2 regions of the Nocardioides daphniae genome follow, and region 1 is predicted to be linked to the other one. Evidence: riboswitches for the same ligand, from Rfam matches in the RefSeq annotation. Region 1 holds a riboswitch; the other holds the start of a gene.

Region 1 (7,176 bases):
CCTCGACCTCGATCCGGGTGCGCGGCGTGAGGCCGGCGGCGTGGATGAGCTGGCGCAGCACGATCCGCGTGGAGTCGGAGCGGCGCCACGTCGCCTCCGGCATCACCAGGTCGGCCGCCGCGAGCTGCTCGACGGTGACGGGTGCCGCGGTGCGGGCCGGGTCGGCGCTGACGTAGACCAGCTCGTCGCGGGCGACCGGGCGGACCTCGAGCCCCTCGCTGTCGAGCGCGGGCACGGCGACCATCGCCGCCTCGAGTCGGCCACGACGCAGCTCCTCGGTGACCTCGCTGGAGTTCTGCCCGACCAGCTCGACGCGCACGCCGGGGTGGCGGGTGACGACGTCGGAGACCAGCCCGGCGCCGGCGTAGAGCCGGGCGATGCCGAACATCCCGAACCGGATCGTGCCGGTCTCCAGGACGTGGCTGCTGCGGACGGCGCGCAGCGCCTCGTCGGCGGCGCCGAGCACCTTCTCGGCGTGCGGGCGCAGCAGGTGGCCGGTCTGCGTCGGCACCACGCCGCGTCCCACACGGGTGAAGAGCGCGCCGCCGACCGTCTTCTCCAGGGCGCGCACCTGCTCCGAGACCGAGGGCTGGGCATACCCCAGGTCCTCGGCAGCGGCGGTGAAGGAGCCGTGCTCGTAGGTCGCGAGGAAGCAGGTCAACTGGTGCAGCGAAAGCATAGGAACCACCTGTGGCAGCCGAAGAAAACCAAGGCTACCCCTGTGCCTCGCCGAAGATGAGAATTGAACCAACCTGACCCACGTCGCCGATCCGGCGAGAGGAGACTCCTGTGCTGTTCACCCATCGCTGCACCACCTGCGACCGCACCCAGCTGATCTTCCCGAGCCAGGCCCACGGCGTGCGCAGCACCGACGACGGCGCCGTGGAGCTGACCTTCACCTGCTGGTGCGGCGCCGAGCAGGGTCACCGGATGGCGGGGCTCACCGCCTCCGCCTGACCGCTCTCCTCGCGGCCGCGCCCTCCGACGCAGCCGCCCTCAGCGTGGCTGCTCGTCGGCGCCCCACGACTCGGTGCCCGGGTGCGTCACGCCCCGCTGGTCACCCATCTCCTGCACGGTCCGCTCCAACTCGTCGACGTCCATCCGGGCCAGCTCCTCCGGCGCGACGGGCCAGTTCTCCAGGTGCGGGTCGGCGAGCAGGTACTGCACCAGCAGCCCCTGGCCGCGACGGTCGTGGTGGTGCACCGGCTCGGGCACCATCCGCCCTTCGGCGGCGTCCCAGAAGGCGTCGACCCGGCGGGCGACTGCGCGGGCGACCTTGCCCGGGACGCCCTGCTGCGGGATGTAGGGGTGCGGGCGAGTGGGGGCGTGGAGCTCGGCCTGGTGGAGTTCCAGCAGCAGGTCGGAGTCGCCCTCGCCGCGGTGCACGTCGAGGTCGTGGGCGAGCGCCTCCTCCAGCGGGACGAGCGCGGTGAACTCCTCCTCGACCGCGTCCCACACCGTCGCCCACGGCTTGTGCACGGCATACGCGGAGCCGTAGAGCTTCGCCTTCACCTGCGCCAGCGCCATCGCCAGCTGCCGTGTCCGGGCCAGGTACTCCTTGGCGCGCTCGGCGCCGTCGGGGAGCCGTTTGCGCGCGGCCGGCACCAGGACCATGACGGTCGCAGCCAGGTGTCGGCTTGCGGTGGCCAGGAAGGTGTCGACCGGTGGGTACTGGTCGCGCGGGCGGTCCGGGTCGGTGCTCGGCCGGGCGACGCGCGCTCGGGCGAGCCGCTCCTCGAGGAGCTGGTGGGTGGCGCGGGCGTCGATCAGGAGGGTGTCCATCGAGCTCACCTCCGGGGGACGAAGGATCACCTCCCTCCAGTGTGCGCCTGCCGTCAGGGCTTCACAAGGACGACCGCGTCGGCGATCGCTCGCCTCACCAGGAGCGGTACTCCTCCTCGATCAGCTCCGCGATCCGGTCCGGGTCGGGCACCAGCCCGGTGTCGGCGGCGATCCCGACCGTGACCGCCCCGGCATAGCTGAAGAGGCAGACGCCCAGGGGCTGGTGGCCCGAGCTGGGCACCCACCCCAGCACGTGGGTGACCCTCATCCCGGCCAGCCGCACGGGTCGGCGCGGCCCGGGCACGTTGGTCAGCACGCCGACCGCCTTGTCGGCGAGCAGGTTGGTGACCCGGTGGGCCACGAGGCGGGGCGACTCGGCCACCGCCCACTGCACCCCGAAGGTGACCACGGGCTCGAGGCTGTTCTTGATGCGCTCCATCCGCTGCCGCACCGCTGCGACTGCCTGCCGCGGGGTGCGTGACCCCAACGGCATCGGCAGGAAGACCAGCGAGAAGTGGTTGCCCAGCTCCTCGGGCAGGCTCTCGTCGAAGGGTCGCAGCGTGACCGGCACCATCCACGCCACCTCGTCGACCAGGGCGTCCTTCTCGGCCAGGTAGCGGGTCAGCGCCTGCGCCACGAGCGCGACCAGGACGTCGTTGACCGTGCCGCCGTGCTCCCGGCCCAGCGCCCTGACGTGGGCGAGGTCGAGGTCGGTCACCCAGGCCACCGACTTCTCCACGCCCGGTCGGCCGGTCCACGCCGTGCGCGGGGTGCGGCTCGCGGTGAGCACGCGCCCCAGCTCGGCCACCGTGTTGACGGTCTGGTTGTCGGTCGACGAGAGGCCCTGCACCAGGTCGATGAGGCGGTGGGGGTGGCGCACCAGGCCCAGACCTTGGGGAAGCAGGCGCGGGCTCAACGAGGTGGCGAGCCGCAGCGGCGCCCGGGTGGAGCCCAGGGCGAGGTCGGCCAGGTCGGCGGTGGCGCGGCGTACGACGGCGGCGGCGCTGCCCAGCAGCCCCGCGGTGCGCGGGGGCCGGCCCACGGGCAGCGGCACCGTGCCGCCCGCCTCCGTCTCGCACAGGCTGAACATCAGCTGCACCAGCCGGACGCCGTCGGTCACGGCGTGGTGGACGCGGCAGAAGAGGGCGGCCCCGCGGCCCTCGATGCCGGTGACCAGGTCGGCGCTCCACAACGGGCGCCCGGGGGTGAAGGGCTCGGCGAAGCGCTCCCCGATCCACGTACGCAGTGCCGCGTCGTCGCCGTCGAGCCGCACGAGCCGCACGTGGTCGGCGACGTCGAAGTCGTCGGCGTCCTCCCAGAACCACTCGCCGTCGCGCTCGGAGGCCCGTCGCCGCAGGACCGGGTGGCGATCGACCAGCCGCTCCTGCAGCAGCGCCCGCAGCGTGTCGAGGTCGGGCTCCGCCTCCAACCACATGAGGCAGCGCACGTGCAGCAGGTTGTCGAGGCGGTCCATGTGCAGCCAGGTCTGGTCGGCGGCACGGATCGGGGTCGACGTCACCCGGCCAACATAGGGCGTCCGCCGGTGCCCGCGCGCCCGCTCAGGCGAGGAAGTCCAGCACCTGGCGCATCGCGCGCCGCCCCTCGGGGATCAGCGGGAAGAGGCTGTAGACGTGCAGCAGGTCGTGCTCCTCGACGGAGGTGAGCTCCCCCGGCCTCCTCCGCCCGGCGCACCAGCATCCGGCAGGCCGCGGCGAGGGTGTCGCGGGTGCCGTGCAGCATCAGCGCCGGCGGCAGGTCGCTGAGGTCGCCCAGCGCGGGGGAGACCTCCGGCCGGTCGAGGTCGTCGGGCGAGCCTGCCCACCACTCGGCGTAGAGCCGAATCTTCGAGAGGAAGAGCCACGGGTCGCGCGCGGAGAACTCCTCGGTGCCCGGCGCGGTGCTCGTCAGGTCGGCCCACGGCGCGTGCAGCACCAGCGAGCCCGCCACCGCGCCGGAGCCGTGACGACGTAGGCGGTCACGCATGGTCTGCGCGAGCGCCAGCACCAGCCCGCCGCCGGCCGAGTCGCCCATCAGGGTCAGCGGCCGCTCGCCGGCGCAGTCGGCGTGCTCGGCCCACGCGACGGCCAGGTCGACCAGGTCCTCGTGGGAGTCGCGCCAGGTGTGGGTGGGCGCGAGCGGATAGTCCGGCAGCACGATCCGCGCCCCGAGCCGTCGGGCCAGGATCGAGACGTAGCGCACGTGGAAGGCGTCGATCGGCTTCACGTAGCCGCCGCCGTGGCCGTAGAGGACGGTGCGGGTGACGTCGGCGCCACGCGGCGTGAGGACGTACGTCGGAAAGCCTGCGCTGTGGTCGACCTCGACGTCGAAGCGCCGGGAGAAGCCCGGCACCAGCCGCGTCGGCAGGCCCCCGACGAGCGTCTGCTGCCAGGCCAGGATGCGGCCGCGCTCGAGGTCGGCGTCGTCGAGGTCGCGGGCCCGGCGCACCCGGGGCAGCACGGTGGCGACCACCTGGTGCAGCAGGCTCGGCGAGACGACGGGGGAGTCCACGCCTCCGAACCTAGGCGAGGGCCGGTGACGACGGGGCGGTTCAGGTGCAGCCTCCGGGACTCCTCGTGCTGCGTGGAGGGGGCAGGCGTAGGGTGTCGGCGTCAGACAGGGGAGCACGTGGACCAGCGTGCTGAGAGTGCGGACCAGCCGCAGACCCTACGAACCTGCTCCGGTTAGCACCGGCGAAGGGAGTCAGAAAGATGTCCATGCCTGCCCGTACGCGGACGGTGGCGGTCGCCGCCCTGCTCGGCCTCACCGCCCTCAGCGGCTGCAGCCTGGTGGGAGGTGACTCCTCGGACGCCGACCGCGCCGACCAGGTCGTGCTGGTCACCCACGAGTCGTTCACCCTGCCCGACGAGCTGATCGCCTCCTTCGAGGAGGAGTCCGGCCAGGAGCTCGTCGTGCGTGCCTCCAACGACGCCGGCGCCCTGGCCACCAAGCTCGCCCTCTCGGCCGACAACCCGTCGGGCGACGTCGCCTTCGGGATCGACAACACCTTCGCCTCCCGCGTCGTCGACGCCGGCGTCTTCGCGCCCTACACCGCCGAGCTGCCGGTCAGCGCTGAGCGCTACGCCCTGGCCGACGGTGGCGACCTGCTGGCGCCGGTCGACCAGTCGAGCGTCTGCCTCAACGTCGACACGGCCTGGTTCGCGGAGCGGGAGCTCGGGGCGCCGGCCACCTTCGAGGACCTCACGAAGCCGGCGTACAAGGACCTCACCGCCGTCTCGAGCGCATCGACCTCCTCGCCCGGCATGGCCTTCCTGCTGGCCACCCGCGCCGCCTTCGGCCAGCGCTGGGACGACTACTGGACCGACCTGCTCGACAACGGCCTGAAGATCGTCGACGGCTGGACCGAGGCCTACTACGGCGAGTTCACCGCCGGCGGCGAGAAGGGCACGCGACCTGTCGTGCTGTCGTACGACTCCTCGCCCGCCTTCACCGTGAAGGACGGGAAGACCACGACCGCCGCGTTGCTCGACACCTGCTTCCGCCAGGTCGAGTACGCCGGCGTGCTGAAGGGTGCGAAGAACCCCGAGGGCGCCCAGGAGCTCGTCGAGTTCCTGCTGAGCCCGCTGGTGCAGCGCGAGCTGCCGGACTCGATGTACGTCCGCCCGGTCAGCGGCGAGGCCGACCTGCCCGACGACTGGGCCGCCTTCGCGCCCGAGCCGCAGAAGGTCTGGGAGGTCGAGCCGGCCGAGATCGCCGCGAAGCGCGAGAAGTGGCTGGCTGGAGGAGTGGACCGACGTCGTCACCCGCTGACCGAGCGTCCCCCGGGCTGATGGTGCTGCGCCGACTGGTGGGCCTGACCGCGTTGGCGGCCGGGCCCCTGGTCGTGCTCACCCTCTTCTTCCTGCTGCCCGTCGCCGGCATGGTCGGGCGCGGATTCGTCGTCGACGGCTCCTTCGACCCGGTCGGCGTGCTGGAGGTGCTGGGCCGCCCGCGGGTCGCCCGCGTGCTCGGCTTCACCCTGGCCTCGGCCACCGCCGGCACCGTCCTGTCGCTGCTGCTGGGGCTGCCGTCGGCCTACGTCCTCTCCCGCCTCGACCTGCCCGCGCGCCGGGTGGTGCGGGCGGTGCTGCTGGTGCCCTTCGTGCTGCCGACGATCGTGGTCGGCGTCGCCTTCCGTGACGTGCTCGGCGAGGGCGGCCCGCTCGGTTTCCTCGGCTGGGAGCAGGGGCCGGTCGCGGTCGTGCTGGGCCTGGCCTTCTTCAACGCCGCGGTGGTGATCCGGACCGTCGGCGCGGCCTGGGAGTCGCTCGACCCGCGCCCCGGCGAGGCGGCCGCGGCGCTGGGCGCGAGCCCCTTCCAGGTGCTGACCACGGTCACCTGGCCGGCGCTGCGCGGCTCGGTGGTGAGCGCGGCCTCGGTCGTCTTCCTCTTCTGCGCGACCTCCTTCGGCGTCGTGCTGACCCTGGGCGGGGTGCGCTGGGCGACGGTGGAGACCGAGATTTACCTGCTCACCACCTCCCTCTTCGACCTCCGCGCAGCCGCCGCCCTCTCGGTGCTGCAGCTGGTCGTGGTCATCGCCCTGCTGGTGCTCACCGCCCGCTTCCGCGCCCCCGCGGCGCCGGTGGCACGGCGTACGTCCGCCCCGCGCCGGGTGCGGCTGACGGATGCGCCCGCCCTCGCGGTGACCGCGCTGACGCTGGCCTTCGTTGCCCTGCCGATCGTCACGCTGGTGCAGGGCTCGCTGCGGGTCGACGGCGCGTGGAGCCTCGACAACTACCGCGCCCTGACCGGCCGGGGCAGCGACCGGGCGCTGCTCGTGCCGGTGACCGAGGCGTTGGCCTCGTCGCTGCGCACCGCGGTCGACGCGACCTGGATGGCGCTGAGCCTGGGGCTGCTGCTCGCCGTCGTGGTGACCCGGCGCTCGCACTCGGCCGCCGAGAGGCGCGTACGCAGCGGGCTCGACGCCGTCTTCATGCTCCCGCTCGGCGTCTCCGCGGTGACCTTGGGGTTCGGCCTCCTGGTCACCCTCGACTCCGGCCCGCTCGACCTGCGCGACTCCCCGCTGCTGGTGCCGATCGCCCAGGCGCTGGTCGCGCTGCCGCTGGTGGTCCGGACCCTGGTCCCGGTGCTCGGCGGCATCGACGACCGGCAGCGCCAGGCGGCGGCCTCGCTGGGCGCCGGTGCCTGGCGCACCTGGTTGACCGTCGAGGTGCCGGTGGTCTGGAAGCCGCTGCTGGCGGCCAGCGGCTTCGCCTTCGCGGCGTCACTGGGGGAGTTCGGCGCGACCAGCTTCCTGGCGCGCGACGAGGCGCCGACGCTGCCGATCGTGATCTTCCGTCTGCTGGGCCACCCCGGTGAGATGAACTACGGCATGGCCCTGGCGGCCTCGGTGGTGCTCGCGGCGACCACCTCGCTGGTCATGCTGGCCGTCGAGCA
Region 2 (7,176 bases), 1.2 Mb from region 1:
GCGGTCTTGAGCGCGAACTCCGCCGACGTGCCGCCGATGACCACGGCCAGGTGGTAGGGCGGGCAGGCCGCCGTGCCGAGCGAGCGGATCTTCTCGTCGAGGAACTTCAGCATCGACGCCTCGTTGAGGATCGCCTTCGTCTCCTGGAAGAGGAACGACTTGTTGGCCGAGCCGCCGCCCTTCGCCATGAAGAGGAACTTGTACTCGGGCTTGCCGGAGGTCTGCGGCGTCGAGTAGATCTCGATCTGCGCCGGCAGGTTGGTGCCGGTGTTCTTCTCCTCGTACGTCGTCAGCGGCGCGAGCTGCGAGTAGCGGAGGTTGAGCTGGGTGTAGGCGTCGTAGACGCCGCGGCTGATCGACTCGGCGTCGTCGACGCCGGTGATGACGCCCTCGGACTTCTTGCCCATCACGATCGCGGTGCCGGTGTCCTGGCACATCGGCAGCACGCCGCCCGCGGAGATGTTGACGTTCTTCAGCAGGTCGAGCGCGACGAAGCGGTCGTTGCCCGACGCCTCGGGGTCGTCGATGATCTTGCGCAGCTGCTTGAGGTGGCCGGGGCGCAGGTAGTGGGAGATGTCGTGCATCGCCTCACTGGTGAGCCGCCGGCTCGCACCTCGCTCCCTCCCCCTTCAGGAAGGTCTGGCCGTCGACCTCGAAGGTCGAGACACCCTCCGTGGTGACCAGGCGGTACGGCGTCTGCTCCTCGCCGTTGGAACCGTGGGTCGGCAGGGGTCGGAGTAACGGAATTCAGGCCCTGTGCTCACGAGGGTCATCCTACGACGCGCACGGCCTGTGACGAGTCCCGGTGCGGGAGACCCTGGACATCCCTGCGGGCCCTCGCTAGTGTCTCCGGCGTCCACCACGGGAGCCTGCGGCAGCGGGCTGAGAGGGAGCTGGGGCCGCTCCGACCGTCGAACCTGATCCGGGTCATGCCGGCGAAGGAAGCGTCCAGGAGCTGATCATGGTTGTGCCTCGTTCCGTCCACCCTGCCCACACCCGCGTGACCGAGGGCGACCTCGGTGTCCCGGTCACCCGCATCCGCCTGACCAACGGCGAGACCTTCGACCGTTACTGCACCTCCGGCCCGGCTCGGACCCGGAGGTCGGTCTGCCACCCCTGCGCCGGGCCTGGATCGAGGCGCGCGGCGACCACGCAGCGTACGACCGTCCGGTCACCCAGATGCACCACGCGCGGCGGGGCGTCATCACGCCCGAGATGGAGTTCGCCGCGGCCCGCGAGGGGTGCGACCCGGAGCTCGTACGCAGTGAGGTCGCGGCGGGACGGGCGATCATCCCGGCCTGCGTCAACCACCCCGAGAGCGAGCCGATGGTCATCGGCCGGCGCTTCCTGGTCAAGGTCAACGCCAACATCGGCAACTCCGCGGTCACCAGCTCGATCGCCGAGGAGGTCGAGAAGCTGACCTGGGCGGTGACGTGGGGCGCCGACACGGTGATGGACCTCTCCACCGGCGACGACATCCATGCCACGCGGGAGTGGATCCTGCGCAACTCACCCGTCCCGGTCGGCACGGTGCCGCTCTACCAGGCGCTGGAGAAGGTGGGCGGCGTGGCCGAGCGGCTCACCTGGGAGGTCTTCCGCGACACCGTCCTCGAGCAGTGCGAGCAAGGTGTCGACTACATGACCGTGCACGCCGGCGTCCTGCTGCGCCACGTCCCGCTCACCGCCCGCCGGGTCACCGGCATCGTGTCGCGCGGCGGCTCGATCATGGCTGGCTGGTGCATCGCCCACGACCGGGAGAACTTCCTGTACGAGCACTTCGACGAGCTCTGCGAGATCTTCGCCCGGCACGACGTGGCCTTCTCGCTGGGCGACGGGCTGCGACCCGGCTCGGTGGCCGACGCGAACGACGCGGCCCAGTTCGCCGAGCTCCGCACCCTGGCGGAGCTGACCGAGAGGGCCTGGCGCCACGACGTCCAGGTGATGGTGGAGGGCCCCGGCCACGTGCCCCTGCACCTGGTCGAGGAGAACGTGGTGCTCCAGCAGGAGTGGTGCCACGGCGCGCCCTTCTACACGTTGGGGCCGCTGGCCACCGACGTCGCTCCCGGCTACGACCACATCACCTCGGCGATCGGGGCGGCCGCGAGCGCCATGCACGGCACGGCGATGCTCTGCTACGTCACGCCCAAGGAGCACCTGGGCCTGCCCAACCGTGACGACGTGAAGACCGGGGTCATCACCTACAAGCTGGCCGCGCACGCGGCCGACGTGGCCAAGGGGCACCCGCGGGCCCGCGACTGGGACGACGCCCTCTCGCGGGCACGGTACGACTTCCGTTGGCACGACCAGTTCGCGCTGGCGCTCGACCCGCCCACCGCCCAGGCGTTCCACGACGAGACGCTGCCGGCCGAGCCCGCCAAGACCGCGCACTTCTGCTCCATGTGCGGGCCGAAGTTCTGCTCGATGAGGATCAGCCGCGACGTGCAGGAGCGTTTCGCGCGCGCCGGAGGTCCCGAGCTCCTCGACCTGAGCCCGACCGTCCGCGCCGACGAGTGAGGCGCGGCGGGTCGAGGTGGCCGTCGATAGGGTGCGCCCATGCGCTACTCACGACTCGGCACCACCTGACTCGAGGTCTCGGCGATCACGCTCGGCTGCATGAGCTGGGGCGACAGGTCGCGCGGCTGGCACCCGTGGATCCTCGACGAGGAGCAGGCGCGCCCGCTGATCATTGCGGCCTGGGAGGCCGGGGTCAACGCCTTCGACACGGCCAACGTGTATGCCGCCGGCTCCAGCGAGGAGGTCACCGGGCGGATCCTCAAGGAGATCGCGCCGCGCGAGGAGGTCGTCATCGCGACCAAGGTGCACGGCCGGATGCGCCCCGGCGCCAACGGAGCCGGGCTGTCGCGCCGCGCCATCATGACCGAGATCGACGCCTCGTTGACCTGGCTCGGCACCGATCACGTCGACCTCTACCAGATCCACCGGTGGGACGACGAGACGCCGATCGAGGAGACGGTGGAGGCGCTGCACGACGTGGTGAAGGCCGGCAAGGCCCGCTACATCGGTGCCTCGTCGATGTTCGCCTGGCAGTTCGCCAAGGCCCAGCACGTCGCCGAGCGCAACGGCTGGACGAAGTTCGTCTCCATGCAGAACTACTACAACCTGCTCTACCGCGAGGAGGAGCGCGAGATGCTCCCGCTCTGCGCCGACCAGGAGGTGGGGGTGCTGCCCTGGAGCCCGCTGGCACGGGGCCGCCTGACCCGCCCGTGGGGCGAGGAGACGACGCGCTCCGAGGGTGACGCGTGGGGCCGCGACCTCTACCCGGACTCCGACCGGGTGATCGTGGAGAAGGTGGCCGAGCGCCGCGGCGTCTCCCGCGCCCAGGTGGCGCTGGCGTGGCTGATGGCGCAGCCGCAGGTGACCTCGCCGATCGTGGGCGTCACCAAGCGCACCACCTCACCGACGCCGTCGCGGCGGTCGAGCTCGAGTTCACCGCCGACGAGCTCGAGGAGCTGGGGGCTGCGTACGAGCCGCACCGGATCGCCGGCCACGGCCCGGCGACGGTGCACGCCTCGCGCTGACCAGGGTGGCCGCCGGAGGTCAGGCGGACTCCGCCTCGCTGCCGGACTCGTCGCCCGGCTCCTGACCGGCCTCCTTGGCCTCCTTGCGACGGCGACGCTCCTCGCGGGCCGCCTCCTCGGCGGCCTGCTCGGCGCGACGCTTCGCCTCGTAGTCGCGGCGCTGCTGCTCGGCGCGCTCACGCACCTGGCGCAGGAAGGCGTCGTCGTTGCCTTCGTCGACTGCCGCGGCGCGGCCGGGGCGGTCGTACTCGGGGAAGTGCGGCGTCGACCGCTCACCCGAGCGCGGGCGCGCGGCCTGCGGCTGCCCGGCCACCAACCAGGCGATCGAGCCGACGACCGGGAAGAAGAGGATCAGCAGGATCCACGCCACCTTCGGCAGGTTGCGGATGTCGCCGTCGCGGCTGGTGATCGCCTGCACCAGGCAGAAGATGCACAGCACGATCGGCAGCACGTAGAAGACGATGATCCGCAGCATGGCCCCTCCGACCTCGCCCCGGGTCGTACGCCCGGAGGACGCGCTCATCGTAGGGGCGCGGCGACCGCTGGGCGAGAGGATTCCAGAAGCCCGTCGAGGGGGTTCTGCTACGGTCCGAGGTGTCCACACGGGAGTCCGCGGTAGCGGGCTGAGAGGGAGCTGGGACCGCTCCGACCGTCGTACCTGATCCGGGTCATGCCGGCGAAGGAAGTGAGTTCCCACTGTGTTGTCACCTGCGTCGTCACCTGCGTTGTCACGCCTGTTCTGCCTCGTCAGCTGCCGCGACGACCTGGCCCTGCTGCCCGACCTGGCCCTGGCCGGCGTCGACGGCTTCCAGGTGCGCGACCCCGACGCCACCACCGCCGAGCTGCTCACCCTGGCCCGGGTGACGATCAGCGCCGTCCGCCCCCACGGTGCCCGTGTCGTCGTCAACGACCGCCTCGACGTGGCGCTCGCCGCCGGCGCCGACGGGGTGCACCTCGGCGCCGAGGACCTGCCGGTCGCCGACGCCGTCCGCCTGGCGCCGCACCTGTGGGTCGGCGCGACCTGCCGCAGCCTGCGGGCCGTCGAGCGGGCCGCGGCAGCCGGGGCGACGTACGCCGGCTTCGGACCGCTCTTCGCGACCGCGAGCAAGCCGGGGCTCCCCGCGCCCCTCGGACTCGAGGCGCTCACCCGCGCGACCGGCCCGCTGCCCCTGGTCGGGATCGGCGGCCTCGACGCCGAGCGGGCAGCCGCTGCCCGCGCCGCCGGGGCGCACGGGGTCGCCGTCATCGGAGGGATCTGGCGGGCCCCCGACCCACTCTCCGCCGCGAAGGAGCTGGTGAAGGCGGTCGGCTGATGCGGGTGCACGTGCTCGGCGGCGGGATCGTCGGCCTGGCCTGCGCCGACGAGCTCGTCGCGCGCGGTCACGACGTGACGGCCGTCGACCGGCGCCCGGGCAGCGGAGCCAGTTATGTGGCGGCCGGGATGCTCAGCCCCGGCGGGGAGGCGTGGTTCGGCGAGGAGGTGGCGTTCCGGCTGGGGGTCGAGGCGACAGCGCTCTGGCCTGCGTACGCTGCCCGCCTCGGCGTCGGCCTCGACGCCCGCGGCACGCTGCTGGTCGCCCGTGACGCCGCGGACGCCGCGGCGCTGCGCCGCCACCTCGACCTGCTCGACCGGCTCGGCCACCGCGCCGAGGAGGTGGCGGCGGACGTCGAGCCCGGGCTGGGCCGCACCAGCCTGGTCGCCCGCCTGGACGAGCGCTGCGTCGACCCACGCGCGGTGGTCGCAGCGCTGCTGGGGCGACTGGGCGGCCGGGTGGTCGCCAACCGGCCGACCGAGCCTCCCGACGCGGTGGTGGCGGCCACCGGGGCGCGGCTGCCGGCGCCCTACGACCACCTGGTGCGCGGGGTGCGCGGCGAGCTGGTGGTGCTCGCTCCGTCGCGCGTGCCCGGCCACGTGGTCCGTGCCCGGGTGGGGGAGGAGGTCTACCTGGTGCCGCGTCGCGACGGCCGCCTGGTCGTCGGCGCCACCAGCGAGGAGCACGACCGGCCCCCGGTGGTGACGGCCGGCGGGCTGCTCCGCCTGCTGCGGGCCGGCCGCACGCTGTGGCCGGCCGTGGAGACCGCCGCGGTCGTCGAGACGCTGGCCGCCGACCGGCCCGCCACCCCCGACCACCTGCCGCTGCTCGGCCCGGCCGCACCCGGCGTCTGGCTCGCGGCCGGGGCCTTCCGCCACGGCGTGCTGCTCGCGCCGCTGCTGGCCCGGATGCTCGCCGACCAGCTCGAGGGTGCCGCCACCGTGCGGGCGCTCGACCCACGCCGATTCATGCCCGACCACGATCCCGACCAGGAGGAGGAGAGATGCAGGTGACGCTCAACGGGACGACGGTCCCGACCGCCGCGACGACCGTGGCGGCGCTGCTCGTCGAGCAGTACGAGGAGCTGGCGCCCGGGTGCGTGCCCACCGGGTGCGCCGTCGCGCTGAACGGGGAGGTGGTGCCACGCTCCGCGCTGGCGCACGCCCGGCTCCGGCCGAGCGACCGGGTCGAGGTCGTCGGGGCGGTGGCGGGCGGATGAGCGCACCGGAGCTCCTGGAGATCGCCGGACGCACCTTCGAGTCGCGGCTGCTGCTCGGCACCGGCGGACTGCCGTCGCCCCACCTGGTGGCGCCGGTCCTCGAGGCGGCGCGGCCGGCCCTGGTCACGGTCAGCGTGCGGCGCACGTCGTCCACCGCGCCCGGCGGGCTGCTCGACGCGATCGCCCGCTCCGGTGCCGAGGTGCTGCCCAACACGGCCGGGTGCCTGGACGCCGACGAGGCGGTGCTGACGGCGGAGCTCGCCCGCGAGGCGCTCGGCACCGACTGGGTCAAGCTGGAGGTGATCGGTGACGACGTCTCGCTGGTGCCCGACGTGGTCGAGCTGCTGCGGGCGGCCGAGGAGCTGGTCCGCCGGGGGTTCGTGGTGCTGCCCTACACGAGCGACGACCCCGTGGTGGCCGCCCGCCTGCGCGACGTCGGCTGCGCCGCGGTGATGCCGTTGGGCTCACCGATCGGGTCGGGGCTGGGAGTGCTCAACCCGTTCGCGATCGAGGCGGTGGTGGCGGCCGTCGACGTGCCGGTCGTCCTCGACGCGGGCATCGGCACCGCCTCCGACGCCGCCCTGGCGCTGGAGCTGGGGTGCCATGCGGTGCTGGCGGCCAGCGCCGTCACGCGGGCGGCGGACCCGGTCGCGATGGCCCGGGCGCTGCGCCTCGGGGTGGAGGCCGGGCGCTCCGCCCGGCTCGCCGGCAGGATCCCGGCCCAGGCCGTCGCCCGCTCGGCCAGCCCGCTCGACGGGAGGATCGCATGATCTCGCGGCTCGTCCTGCTGACCGACCGCCGTCAGCTCTCCCCGCGCCACGACCTCCTCAGCGTGGTCGCGGACTGCGTCGCGGCAGGGCTGCGTACGGTCGTCGTGCGCGAGCACGACCTGCCGCCCAGCACGCGCCACGGCGTGATCGTGGCCCTCAAGGCCCTGCCCGGGCTGACGGTGATCTCGTCGCGGCTGGCCGACGAGGCCGCCGACGGCCTCCACCTGGCGGCCAGCCAGCCGGAGCCGCCCGAGGGCTGGTGGGGGAGGTCGTGCCACCGCGCGTCGGAGGTCGCCGAGGCGGGGGCGCAGGGCGCCCGGTGGGTGACGCTGTCG

Evidence for each region. A riboswitch is a leader RNA that binds a small molecule or an ion and turns the genes downstream of it on or off. The one in region 1 is predicted to bind thiamine pyrophosphate.
Region 2: it holds a riboswitch for thiamine pyrophosphate, as region 1 does, so the genes downstream of both, E2C04_RS04235 (thiamine phosphate synthase) here and E2C04_RS15910 (thiamine ABC transporter substrate-binding protein) in region 1, are expected to answer to the same signal.

The regions. Positions count from the first base shown of each region.
Region 1 is NZ_CP038462.1:3,231,189-3,238,364, reverse strand. Features, by position in the region: gene E2C04_RS15930 (LysR family transcriptional regulator) at 1-679, opposite strand, end outside; gene E2C04_RS17875 (hypothetical protein) at 790-957, shown strand; gene E2C04_RS15925 (hypothetical protein) at 997-1,782, opposite strand; gene E2C04_RS15920 (WS/DGAT domain-containing protein) at 1,877-3,301, opposite strand; gene E2C04_RS15915 (alpha/beta hydrolase fold domain-containing protein) at 3,298-4,290, opposite strand; TPP riboswitch at 4,388-4,498, shown strand; gene E2C04_RS15910 (thiamine ABC transporter substrate-binding protein) at 4,491-5,570, shown strand; gene E2C04_RS15905 (ABC transporter permease) at 5,570-7,176, shown strand, end outside.
Region 2 is NZ_CP038462.1:873,499-880,674, forward strand. Features, by position in the region: gene E2C04_RS22250 (fumarate hydratase) at 1-584, opposite strand, end outside; gene thiC (phosphomethylpyrimidine synthase ThiC) at 1,180-2,514, shown strand; partial or broken gene E2C04_RS04225 (aldo/keto reductase) at 2,614-3,348, shown strand; gene E2C04_RS20705 (hypothetical protein) at 3,354-3,539, shown strand; gene E2C04_RS04230 (PLD nuclease N-terminal domain-containing protein) at 3,559-4,062, opposite strand; TPP riboswitch at 4,132-4,241, shown strand; gene E2C04_RS04235 (thiamine phosphate synthase) at 4,265-4,852, shown strand; gene E2C04_RS04240 (FAD-dependent oxidoreductase) at 4,852-5,865, shown strand; gene thiS (sulfur carrier protein ThiS) at 5,856-6,071, shown strand; gene E2C04_RS04250 (thiazole synthase) at 6,068-6,841, shown strand; gene thiD (bifunctional hydroxymethylpyrimidine kinase/phosphomethylpyrimidine kinase) at 6,838-7,176, shown strand, end outside.